DNA from 2 places in the Streptomyces sp. NPDC040718 genome. Region 2 is predicted to be linked to the other one. Evidence: riboswitches for the same ligand, from Rfam matches in the RefSeq annotation. Region 2 holds a riboswitch; the other holds the start of a gene.

Region 1 (4,763 bases), on a different contig from region 2:
GGCACTGGGGCGTCGTACCCGACGAGCTGTTCTCGGGTGCCGGGCGCCCGCTGCTGACCCCTCTGACGGCGCTCTTCGTCCACGGCAGCTGGCTGCACCTGCTCGGGAACATGCTGTTCCTCTACGTCTTCGGCGCGATGACGGAGGAGCGGATGGGCCGCACGCCGTTCCTCGTGTTCTACGTCTGTACGGGGTACCTCGCGCTGACGGCCTACGCGGCGGCCAACGCGTCCTCGGACCAGACCCTGGTGGGGGCTTCGGGGGCGATCTCGGCGGCGTTGGGGGCCTTCCTGTGCCTCTTCCCGCGGGCCCGGGTGACGAGCCTGTTCCCGTTCCTGCTCTTCCTGCCGCTGCGGTTCCCGGCGTGGATCGTGCTGCTGTTCTGGTTCGGCCTCCAATGGCTGGCGGCGCACCGCGCGGGAAGCGGTCCCGGAGTGGCCTATCTGGCCCACGTGGTGGGCTTCTCGCTGGGCTTCTTCTACGCGTGGGCCCGCTATCGCCGTACGACTAGAGTGAGGAGACCAGTGACTGCCGGCGAGGGAGACAGCCAACCGTGATCACCGCGATCGTGCTCATCAAGACCAGCGTGGACCGGATCCCCGAGATCGCCGAGTCCATCGCGCAGCTGGACAGCGTCAGCGAGGTCTACTCCGTCACCGGTACGTACGACCTGATCGCCCTGGTCCGCGTGGCCCGCCACGAGAACCTCGCGGACATCATCCCGGGGCGCATCAGCAAGATCCCGGGCGTCGAGGCCACCGACACCCACGTCGCGTTCCGCACGTACTCCCAGCACGACCTCGAAGCCGCATTCGCCATCGGCCTGGACGCCTAGCCCCCTCCCGGGCCGGTACCCGGTCACCGCTGCGCGGGGCCGCTCCCCGCGCAGCGGCCGCCACCGCGCCACCGCACTACACAGCCGGGACGCAGCGGCCCTCTTCCGTGCGGTACTGCCACTTCGCGCCGTCCTCGACCAGTTCCCGAACTGCCCTCACGAAGCGCTCGACGTGCTCGTCCGGGGTGCCGGCCCCGAAGCTGACCCGGATCGCGTTCAGCGACCGCTCCCCCGGCGCCGCCTCCGGCGCCCCGCACGCGCCCTGGGCCTGCGGCTCGCTGCCCAGCAGGGTCCGTACCAGCGGGTGGGCGCAGAAGAGGCCGTCCCGCACCCCGATCCCGTACTCGGCGGACAGCGCGGCCGCGAAGTGCGAGCTGTTCCAGCCGTCGACCACGAACGAGATGACGCCGACGCGCGGGGCGTCGTCCCCGAACAGGGACAGCACCCGCACGGCCGGGACCTCCGCCAGGCCCTCGCGGACCTTGGCGATGAGGTGCTCCTCCCGGGCGACGAGGTTCTCGAAGCCGGCCTCCCGCAGCGCGCGGCAGGCGGAGGCGATGGAGTAGACGCCGATGACGTTCGGCGAGCCGGCCTCGTGCCGCGCGGCGGTGGTGTGCCACTCGACGTCGACGCCGCCGTCCTCGCGGCGGGCCACCTTGCGGGAGGCGCCGCCCCCGGCGAGGTACGGCTCGGCCTCCTGGAGCCAGTCGGCGCGGCCTGCCAGCACGCCCGAGCCGAAGGGGGCGTACAGCTTGTGGCCCGAGAACGCGACCCAGTCCACGTCCAGCTCCCGCACGGAGACGGGGTGGTGGGGGGCCAGCTGGGCGGCGTCCAGCACGATCCGCGCACCGTGGGCGTGCGCGGCGGCGGCGAGCTCCTTCACCGGCCACAGCTCACCGGTGACGTTGGAGGCGCCGGTGACGCAGACCAGGGCCGGGCCGTGGCCCTCTTCAATGGATGCAGTGCGGTCGGCGAGGGCCCGCTCCAGCGTGGCGACGGCCTCGCCGGGTGTGCGGGGGGCGTTGAGGTAGGTGACCCGGGCGTCGCCCCAGGGCAGCAGGGAGGCGTGGTGCTCGGTCTCGAAGACGAAGACCCGGCAGCCGGCGGGCAGCGCGGCGGCGAGCAGGTTGAGGGAGTCGGTGGTGGACCGGGTGAAGACCACCTGGTCGGAGGGGCGGCAGTCGAGGAACTCGGCGACCGTGGCCCGGCTCTGCTCGAACAGGTCGGTGGACAGCTGCGAGAGGTACCCGGCGCCGCGGTGGACGCTGCCGTAGTAGGGGGCGTACGCGGCGACGTCGTCCCAGACCCGCTGGAGCGCGGGGGCGCTGGCCGCGTAGTCGAGGGCGGCGTAGGTGACCTCGCCGCCGGTGACGAGGGGGACGGTGACGTCCCGGCCGAGCACCGGCAGCGGCCCGTCACAGGCGGGGCCCCCGGCGTCGGCGGTGCAGGCGGCGGTGGCGGCGTTCAGGGATGCGGACATGGCGGTATCTCCCGGCAGGCAGGGCTGAATGGCTTCGGTGTGCCCGTACGCGGGTACGGCTGCGCGGCGGCGGCCGTCAGGGGTACGGGAAAGTCCTCGGACTGATCGGGGGTACGCGGAAGGGACCCTGATCCGAGGGTTGAAGAAGGGGCGGAGTCGCCCTATCGCATTCGCTTGCTCACGGAAAACGCTCCTCGAGAGACCAGGACCCCTGGTGTCGAGGGATCCGCGCTTGCCGTAGACCTCGCTGCCTACGACCTGGTCATCACCCGGGGCACCCCGCCACGGAAGGAGGGTTGCCGGACAGCAAGCCGGGGCCTAAACGCTGTCACTCGTGACCTTGGAAAGCATCCTGCCACAAGATCCCGCACGCGCAAGGCCCCGGTCCACATCGTGGACCGGGGCCGTGGCCGGAGGGGCCGCGCGGGCTCAGGCGTTGCTGGCCGCCACCCAGCGCTCCAGCACCGCACGGGCGGCCCCGGAGTCGATGGCCCCGGCCGCGCGGGCCATGGCGGCCGCGAGCTGCTCCTCCAGCGTGCCCGTGCCGGGGTCCAGCGCCACCAGGGCACTCGCCGAGTTCAGCAGCACGGCGTCGCGCACCGGGCCCGTCTCCCCCGCCAGCAGGCGGCGGGCGACGTCCGCGTTGTACGACGGGTCGCCGCCCCGCAGGGCCGAGATGTCGACCGTCTCGATGCCGACGTCGCGCGGGTCGAAGGCGTGCTCCGTGACCTCGCCGTCCCGGACCCACCACACCCGGGAGGTCCCGGTGGTGGTCAGCTCGTCCAGGCCGTCGTCGCCGCGGAAGACCAGGGCGGAGGTGTTCCGTTCGGCGAGCACCCCGGCCATGATCGGGGCCAGCCGCGCGTCCGCCACGCCGACCGCCTGCGCCTTGACGCGGGCGGGGTTGGTGAGCGGGCCGAGGCCGTTGAAGGCGGTGCGCACCCCGAGGTCGCGGCGGGCCGAGGCGGCGTACCGCAGGGCCGGGTGGAAGACGACCGCGGCACAGAAGGTGATGCCGGCCTCCTCGGCGACCTGTGCCACCCGCTCAGGGGTGAGGGCCAGGTTGACGCCGAGCTTCTCCAGGACGTCGGAGGAGCCGCTGGCGGAGGACGCCGCCCGGTTGCCGTGCTTGACGATCTTGGCGCCCGCACCGGCGGCCACGATGGCCGACATGGTCGAGATGTTGACCGTCTTGGCGCCGTCGCCGCCCGTGCCGACGATGTCCACGGTCCGCCCGGGCACCTCGATCAGGTTGGCGTGGGCGTACATCGTCCGGACCAGCCCCGTGTACTCGGCCACGGTCTCGCCCTTGGCCCGCAGGGCCACCGCGAAGCCCGCGATCTGCGCGTCCGTGGCCTCGCCGCGCATGATCCGCTCCATCGCCCAGGCGGTGTCGTCGCTGCCGAGGTCCTGCCGGTTGACCAGCGCTTCGAGGATGCCCGGCCAGCCGCGGGCCGCCACGCTGTCGCCGCCTGCCGGGGTCGCAACGTTCATGGTCAGCTCCTGCTGCTCGTCGGGGTTCGTACGTCCGATGGGAAGGATCTCAGCCTATCCAGCCCCGGAGACGGCAAAGAGCCCCGTCCAGCGACTGGACGGGGCTCTCGCCGTGGCGACACCAGGATCGGCCGGAACCGGTCCCTCAAGCGGTCGTGCCGGAGATCAGTGGTGGCCGTGTCCGGCCTGGATCTCCTTGTACTCCTCCACCGTGGGCTTCGGAATCTGGTTGTTCTCCGCGTAGAAGCCCTTGCTGAGCTTCGCACGCAGCTTCTCGCCGCGCGTCACCTTGCGCTCGACACCGTTCTCGTCGACCGTCGGGCCGATCTCGACCGGCTTGTACTGCTCGTGCGCGGTGAGCGTGTGCAGCTTGCCCTGCGACAGCGGCTCGTGGACCTCGACGAACTCACCGTGCGGCAGGCGCTTGATGATGCCGGTCTCGCGACCGTGCAGCACCTTGTCGTGGTCCCGGCGCTGGAGGCCGAGGCAGATCCGCTTGGTGACGATGAACGCCAGGACCGGGACGGCGAAGAAGCCGATCCGGACGAACCACGTGATCGAGTTGATCGACAGGTGGAAGTACTGGGCGAACATGTCGTTGCCGCCGCCGATGAGGAGCACGATGTACTCCGCGATCCAGGCGACACCGAAGGCCGTACGGGTCGGGACGTTGCGCGGGCGGTCCAGGATGTGGTGCTCGCGCTTGTCGCCGGTGACCCAGGACTCGATGAACGGCCAGACGGCGATGGCGCCGAGGACCAGCGGGAAGAGCAGCAGCGGGATGAACACGCCCAGGACGAGCGTGTGGCCCCACAGGTTGATCTCCCAGCCCGGCATGGCTCGGATGAGGCCTTCCGGCATACCCATGTACCAGTCGGGCTGCGCACCGGTGGACACGTGGTCCGGGCGGTACGGGCCGAGCGCCCAGATCGGGTTGATCGAGGCGATCGCCGC
Region 2 (4,763 bases):
GCCAGGTGCACTACGCGGCCGCGCCACTCGGGGTGGACGGTGAGGAGCTCGCGGTAGGCGAGCAGCCCGCGCAGGATGTTCTTCGACAGTTCGGTGCGGTCGACGCGGACGATCGTCTTGCGGTCGCCGACCTCGGCCCGCAGCGCGGCCAGCTTGTCGTCGACCTCCGGCCGGTGGGCGAGCGACCGCAGGTCGTCGCCGTCCACCCCGAGGGGGTAGGCGGTCACCGTGGTGAACCGCTTCTCCCCGTACCGGCCGTCCGCCGTCATCCTGCGGTGGTTGACCCCGGGGTCGCTGTTCCGGGGGATGGACGGGTCCGCGATGCCGTGCTCGTCGTCGATGTGGGCGCCGGTGACGAAGTTGATCGCCCAGGCCTCCGTGTGGAACCCCAGCCGGTCCGCCCCCAGCATGCCCCGCACCAGCTGCTTCCTGATGTCGTCCGGGAGCATGCCCAGGAACTCCCACGACGCCCACGGCGTGTGCGTGAAGTGCGCGATCCGCAGGTCGGGGCGCAGTGCGCGGAGGGCCCCGGGGACCAGGGCGAGGTGGTAGTCCTGGACCAGGACGGACGCGCCCTCGGCGGCCTCCTCGGCCAGGGCTTCGGCGAAGGCCCGGTTGTAGGCGGTGTACGAGTCCCAGCGCCGTCGGAACTCCGCGTCGAAGACCGGCTGGCGCGGGACGTCGTACAGGTGGTGGTGGGTGAACCAGAGCACGGAGTTCGCGATGCCGTTGTACGCGTCGTCGTACACCGAGGGGTCGATGTCCAGCATCCGGACGCCCGGCTCGGAAACGCCGCGGCGGACCGCCTCCCGGTCGGCTTCGGAGAGGGCCGCGCAGACCCACAGGGCCTCCGGCTGTGCTGCGAGCGCCGCGGACAGGCCGGAGACGAGGCCGCCGCCGCCGCGCCGGGCGCTGAGGGTGCCGTCGGCGGCGAGGGCGTACGAGAGCGGGCCGCGGTTGGCGGCGACGAGTACCTGAGAAGCCATGCCGCGAACCTAGCCCGGGGCCCCCTCGCTCAAACGTCCGGGAAATGTCCGGTTCGTCACGTACTGGTCAAACCCCGGCGTTCCCGGGTCACGCCACGCGCCGTCCCGCGTACTCCTTGATCTCCGCCATCGGCGGCCGTTCCTCCGTGTCCACGGCGTACGTGCGCGGTACGAACCCGTCCGGTCCCCGCTCGAACTGCGTCAGCTCCGGCCGGACGAGGTGCCCGCGCGAGAGCCGCAGCTGCGCGGTGCGGTAGATCGCGGCGGCCATCCGGCCCAGCGCCTGCCCGTCCTGGTGCCGGTGCAGCCGGACCCCGACGTCCACCTGGGCCAGCGCGTCCAGCCCGACCGTGTGCAGCGCGTCCACGAGCAGGCCCAGCTCCACCCCGTACCCGACGGGGAAGGGCAGGCGCTCCAGCAGGGAGCGGCGTACGGCGTACTCGCCGCCCAGCGGCTGGACGAAGCCGGCCAGCTGGGGCCAGTGGAGGTTGAGGAGCGGGCGGGCCACCAGTTCGGTGACGCGGCCGCCCTGGCCGGGAGCGTCCCCGAGCGGGCGGTCGTACATCGCCTTGACGAACTGCACCTGCGGGTCGGTGAGCAGCGGCCCGACGATCCCGGAGACGAAGGCGGAGTCGAAGTCCCGCAGGTCGGCGTCCACGAAGCAGACGACGTCCCCGGTGGTGGCCAGCAGGGAGCGCCACAGCACCTCGCCCTTGCCGGGCAGGGCCGGGATCCGGGGCAGGATCGAGTCCCGGTGCACCACGCGGGCGCCGGCCTTCGCCGCGACCTCCGCCGTACGGTCGGTGGAGCCGGAGTCGACGACGACGAGCTCGTCCACCAGGGGGACGGGCGGGGCCTCGATCAGATCGCGCCGGACGATCTCGACGATCTCCCCGACGGTGGCCTCCTCGTCCAGCGCGGGCAGCACCACGCTCACCGTCGTCCCGGCCGCCCGTTTCCGGGCGAGCAGCTGGTCGAGCGGTCGGTCGGCGGCGGACCAGGAGCGGTCTGCCAGCCAGCGCTCCACCTCATCCAGCACTCTCAGCACTCCCTGGGCATCTTTCCGCGGGTTCCGCGGTCTCTACGGCACTCTGCGCCACTCGGCGGTTTTGGGCCGAATTGTGATCCATCTCGCGGTTCGGACGGCTGTCTCAACCACCCGTCCCTTCGGTTACAGTCTTGAACAACGCGAGAGACCACCGCATGCCGGGGGTCCCGCGCACAAACGCACCGGCGCGCCACAGAGCGCGTGTGTCCGGTGCCATACCGCTCATCCAGAGGGGCAGAGGGACACGGCCCGTTGAAGCCCCGGCAACCCTCCAGTCGGTTCTCGCCAGCGCGAGGCCCCGACTAGGGAAGGTGCCAATTCCGTCTCATGGCGAAGTGCGCCATGGGGAAGATGAGGAGAAAGGGCCTCGCCATCATGGCTGCACAGACCGTCGCCACCTCTGTCGACCTCGGACCCGCCACCGGACTTTCCTGTCGCGAGTGCGGTACCCGTTTCGAGCTCGGCCCCATCTTCGCCTGCGTCGAGTGCTTCGGGCCCCTGGAAGTCGCCTACGAGCTCCCGCTCGGCGACCCCGAGGCCCTGCGCGCCGCGATCGAGGCCGGCCCGAACAACATCTGGCGCTACGCGCCGCTGCTGCCCGTCCCGGTGGACGTGGCCTCCAAGCCGAGCCTGAACCCCGGCTTCACCAAGCTCGTGGACGCCGAGAACCTGGCCAAGGAGCTGGGCGTCACCGGCAAGCTCTACGTCAAGGACGACTCCGGCAACCCGACGCACTCCTTCAAGGACCGCGTCGTGGCCATCGCCGTCGAGGCCGCCCGCGCCTTCGGCTTCACCACCCTGTCGTGCTCCTCCACCGGCAACCTGGCCGGCGCCGTCGGCGCCGCGGCCGCCCGGGCCGGCTTCCGCTCCTGCGTGTTCATCCCGCACGACCTGGAGCAGGGCAAGGTCGTCATGGCCGGTGTCTACGGCGGTGACCTCGTCGGCATCGAGGGCAACTACGACGACGTCAACCGCTTCTGCTCCGAGCTCATCGGCGACCCGCTGGGCGAGGGCTGGGGCTTCGTCAACGTCAACCTGCGCCCCTACTACGGCGAGGGCTCGAAGACCCTGGCGTACGAGATCTGCGAGCAGCTCGGCTGGCAGCTGCCCGACCAGATCGTCATCCCGATCGCGTCCGGCTCCCAGCTGACGAAGATCGACAAGGGCCTCCAGGAGCTGATCAAGCTCGGCCTCGTCGAGGACAAGCCGTACAAGATCTTCGGCGCCCAGGCCGAGGGCTGCTCCCCGGTGTCCACGGCCTTCAAGGCCGGCCACGACGTGGTCCGCCCGCAGAAGCCGAACACCATCGCCAAGTCCCTGGCCATCGGCAACCCGGCGGACGGCCCGTACGTCCTGGACATCGCGCGGCGCACCGGCGGCTACGTCGAGGACGTCAACGACGAGCAGGTCGTCGAGGCCATCAAGATCCTGGCGCGCACCGAGGGCATCTTCGCCGAGACAGCGGGCGGCGTGACCGTCGGCGTGACGAAGAAGCTCATCGAGAACGGCCGGCTCGACCCGGCGCTGACGACGGTGGTCCTGAACACCGGTGACGGCCTCAAGACCCTGGAGGCGGTGGCCGCGGACAGCGGCCAGACCGCCACCATCCGCCCGAGCCTGGACGCGTTCCGCGCCGCCGGCCTGGCCTGACCCTTCCCCCTGACACATCCGGAAAGGCGGTAGCGCCATGAGCGTCAACGTCCGCATCCCCACCATCCTGCGCACCTACACCGGCGGCGCCGCCGAGGTCCCGGCCGAGGGCGCGACCCTCGCCGAGGTCATCGAGTCCCTGGAGAAGAACCACCCGGGCATCGCCGCGCGCGTCCTGGACGACCAGGGCAAGCTGCGCCGCTTCGTGAACGTCTACGTCAACGACGACGACGTGCGCTTCGAGGGCGGCCTGGAGGCGGCGACGCCGGACGGCGCCGGCGTCTCGATCATCCCCGCCGTCGCCGGAGGCTGACCAGACGGGCACAGTGTCGGCGGCTGCTGATCCGCGGCCGGATATCCGGCTGACGCGTTCAAATCAGAATTGCCCCCTCCGCTAAAAGCGGAGGGGGCAATTCTGCTTGATTGGGCGCGGTAGAGTTGGGGCAGTCCCCTCCGCTGTTCTTGCCCGCCGCATATGAGCGGGCCCACGGATGGTTGACATTGAGTCAACATGAGCGCGCCTTTTGGGCCTTTGGTGCGGCTTGTCTGGCCCGAGTTGCCCTGGAATATGCCAAGTTTTCACCCTATTTCCAGGTTTCCGTGTGTCCAGATTTCTCGTCGGATTGACCTGTTGCTGACAGCACCGGTGCGGATACATTCAGCCGCGGTCGAGGCGTTCCGGCGCAAGTTCTGACCCGGGACCGCGAAGTGCGGTCCCGCGCAAGGGCCAGTAATAGGGGAGTTAGGCATGGCTCAGGGCACCGTCAAGTGGTTCAACGCGGAGAAGGGCTACGGCTTCATCGCGGTCGACGGTGGTGCGGATGTGTTCGTCCACTACAGCGCCATCCAGATGGACGGATACCGCACCCTTGAAGAGGGTCAGCGGGTCGAGTTCGAGATCTCGCAGGGCCAGAAGGGTCCGCAGGCGGACATGGTCAAGCTCGCGGCCGGCTGAGTCGGAGCGAACGCGATCGGCCACCGACGCACGCACAGACGCATGAGGGGCCCACATCCCGGACAGGGATGTGGGCCCCTCATGCGTGTCGCCCCGCGTCACCGCCGCGCCGCCCGCGTGTTGC

Evidence for each region. A riboswitch is a leader RNA that binds a small molecule or an ion and turns the genes downstream of it on or off. The one in region 2 is predicted to bind S-adenosylmethionine.
Region 1: linked by a shared signal. The riboswitch ahead of ACZ597_RS13325 (aminotransferase class V-fold PLP-dependent enzyme) and the one ahead of thrC (threonine synthase) in region 2 are both predicted to bind S-adenosylmethionine.

The regions. Positions count from the first base shown of each region.
Region 1 is NZ_JBVIXO010000004.1:382,983-387,745, forward strand. It holds gene ACZ597_RS13315 (rhomboid family intramembrane serine protease) at 1-557, shown strand, start outside; gene ACZ597_RS13320 (Lrp/AsnC family transcriptional regulator) at 554-835, shown strand; gene ACZ597_RS13325 (aminotransferase class V-fold PLP-dependent enzyme) at 912-2,315, opposite strand; SAM riboswitch class IV at 2,539-2,655, opposite strand; gene trpD (anthranilate phosphoribosyltransferase) at 2,745-3,809, opposite strand; gene qcrB (cytochrome bc1 complex cytochrome b subunit) at 3,975-4,763, opposite strand, start outside.
Region 2 is NZ_JBVIXO010000012.1:110,982-115,744, reverse strand. It holds gene ACZ597_RS26740 (alpha,alpha-trehalose-phosphate synthase (UDP-forming)) at 1-986, opposite strand, end outside; gene ACZ597_RS26735 (glucosyl-3-phosphoglycerate synthase) at 1,075-2,025, opposite strand; SAM riboswitch class I at 2,254-2,392, shown strand; gene thrC (threonine synthase) at 2,410-3,684, shown strand; gene ACZ597_RS26725 (MoaD/ThiS family protein) at 3,722-3,997, shown strand; gene ACZ597_RS26720 (cold-shock protein) at 4,433-4,639, shown strand.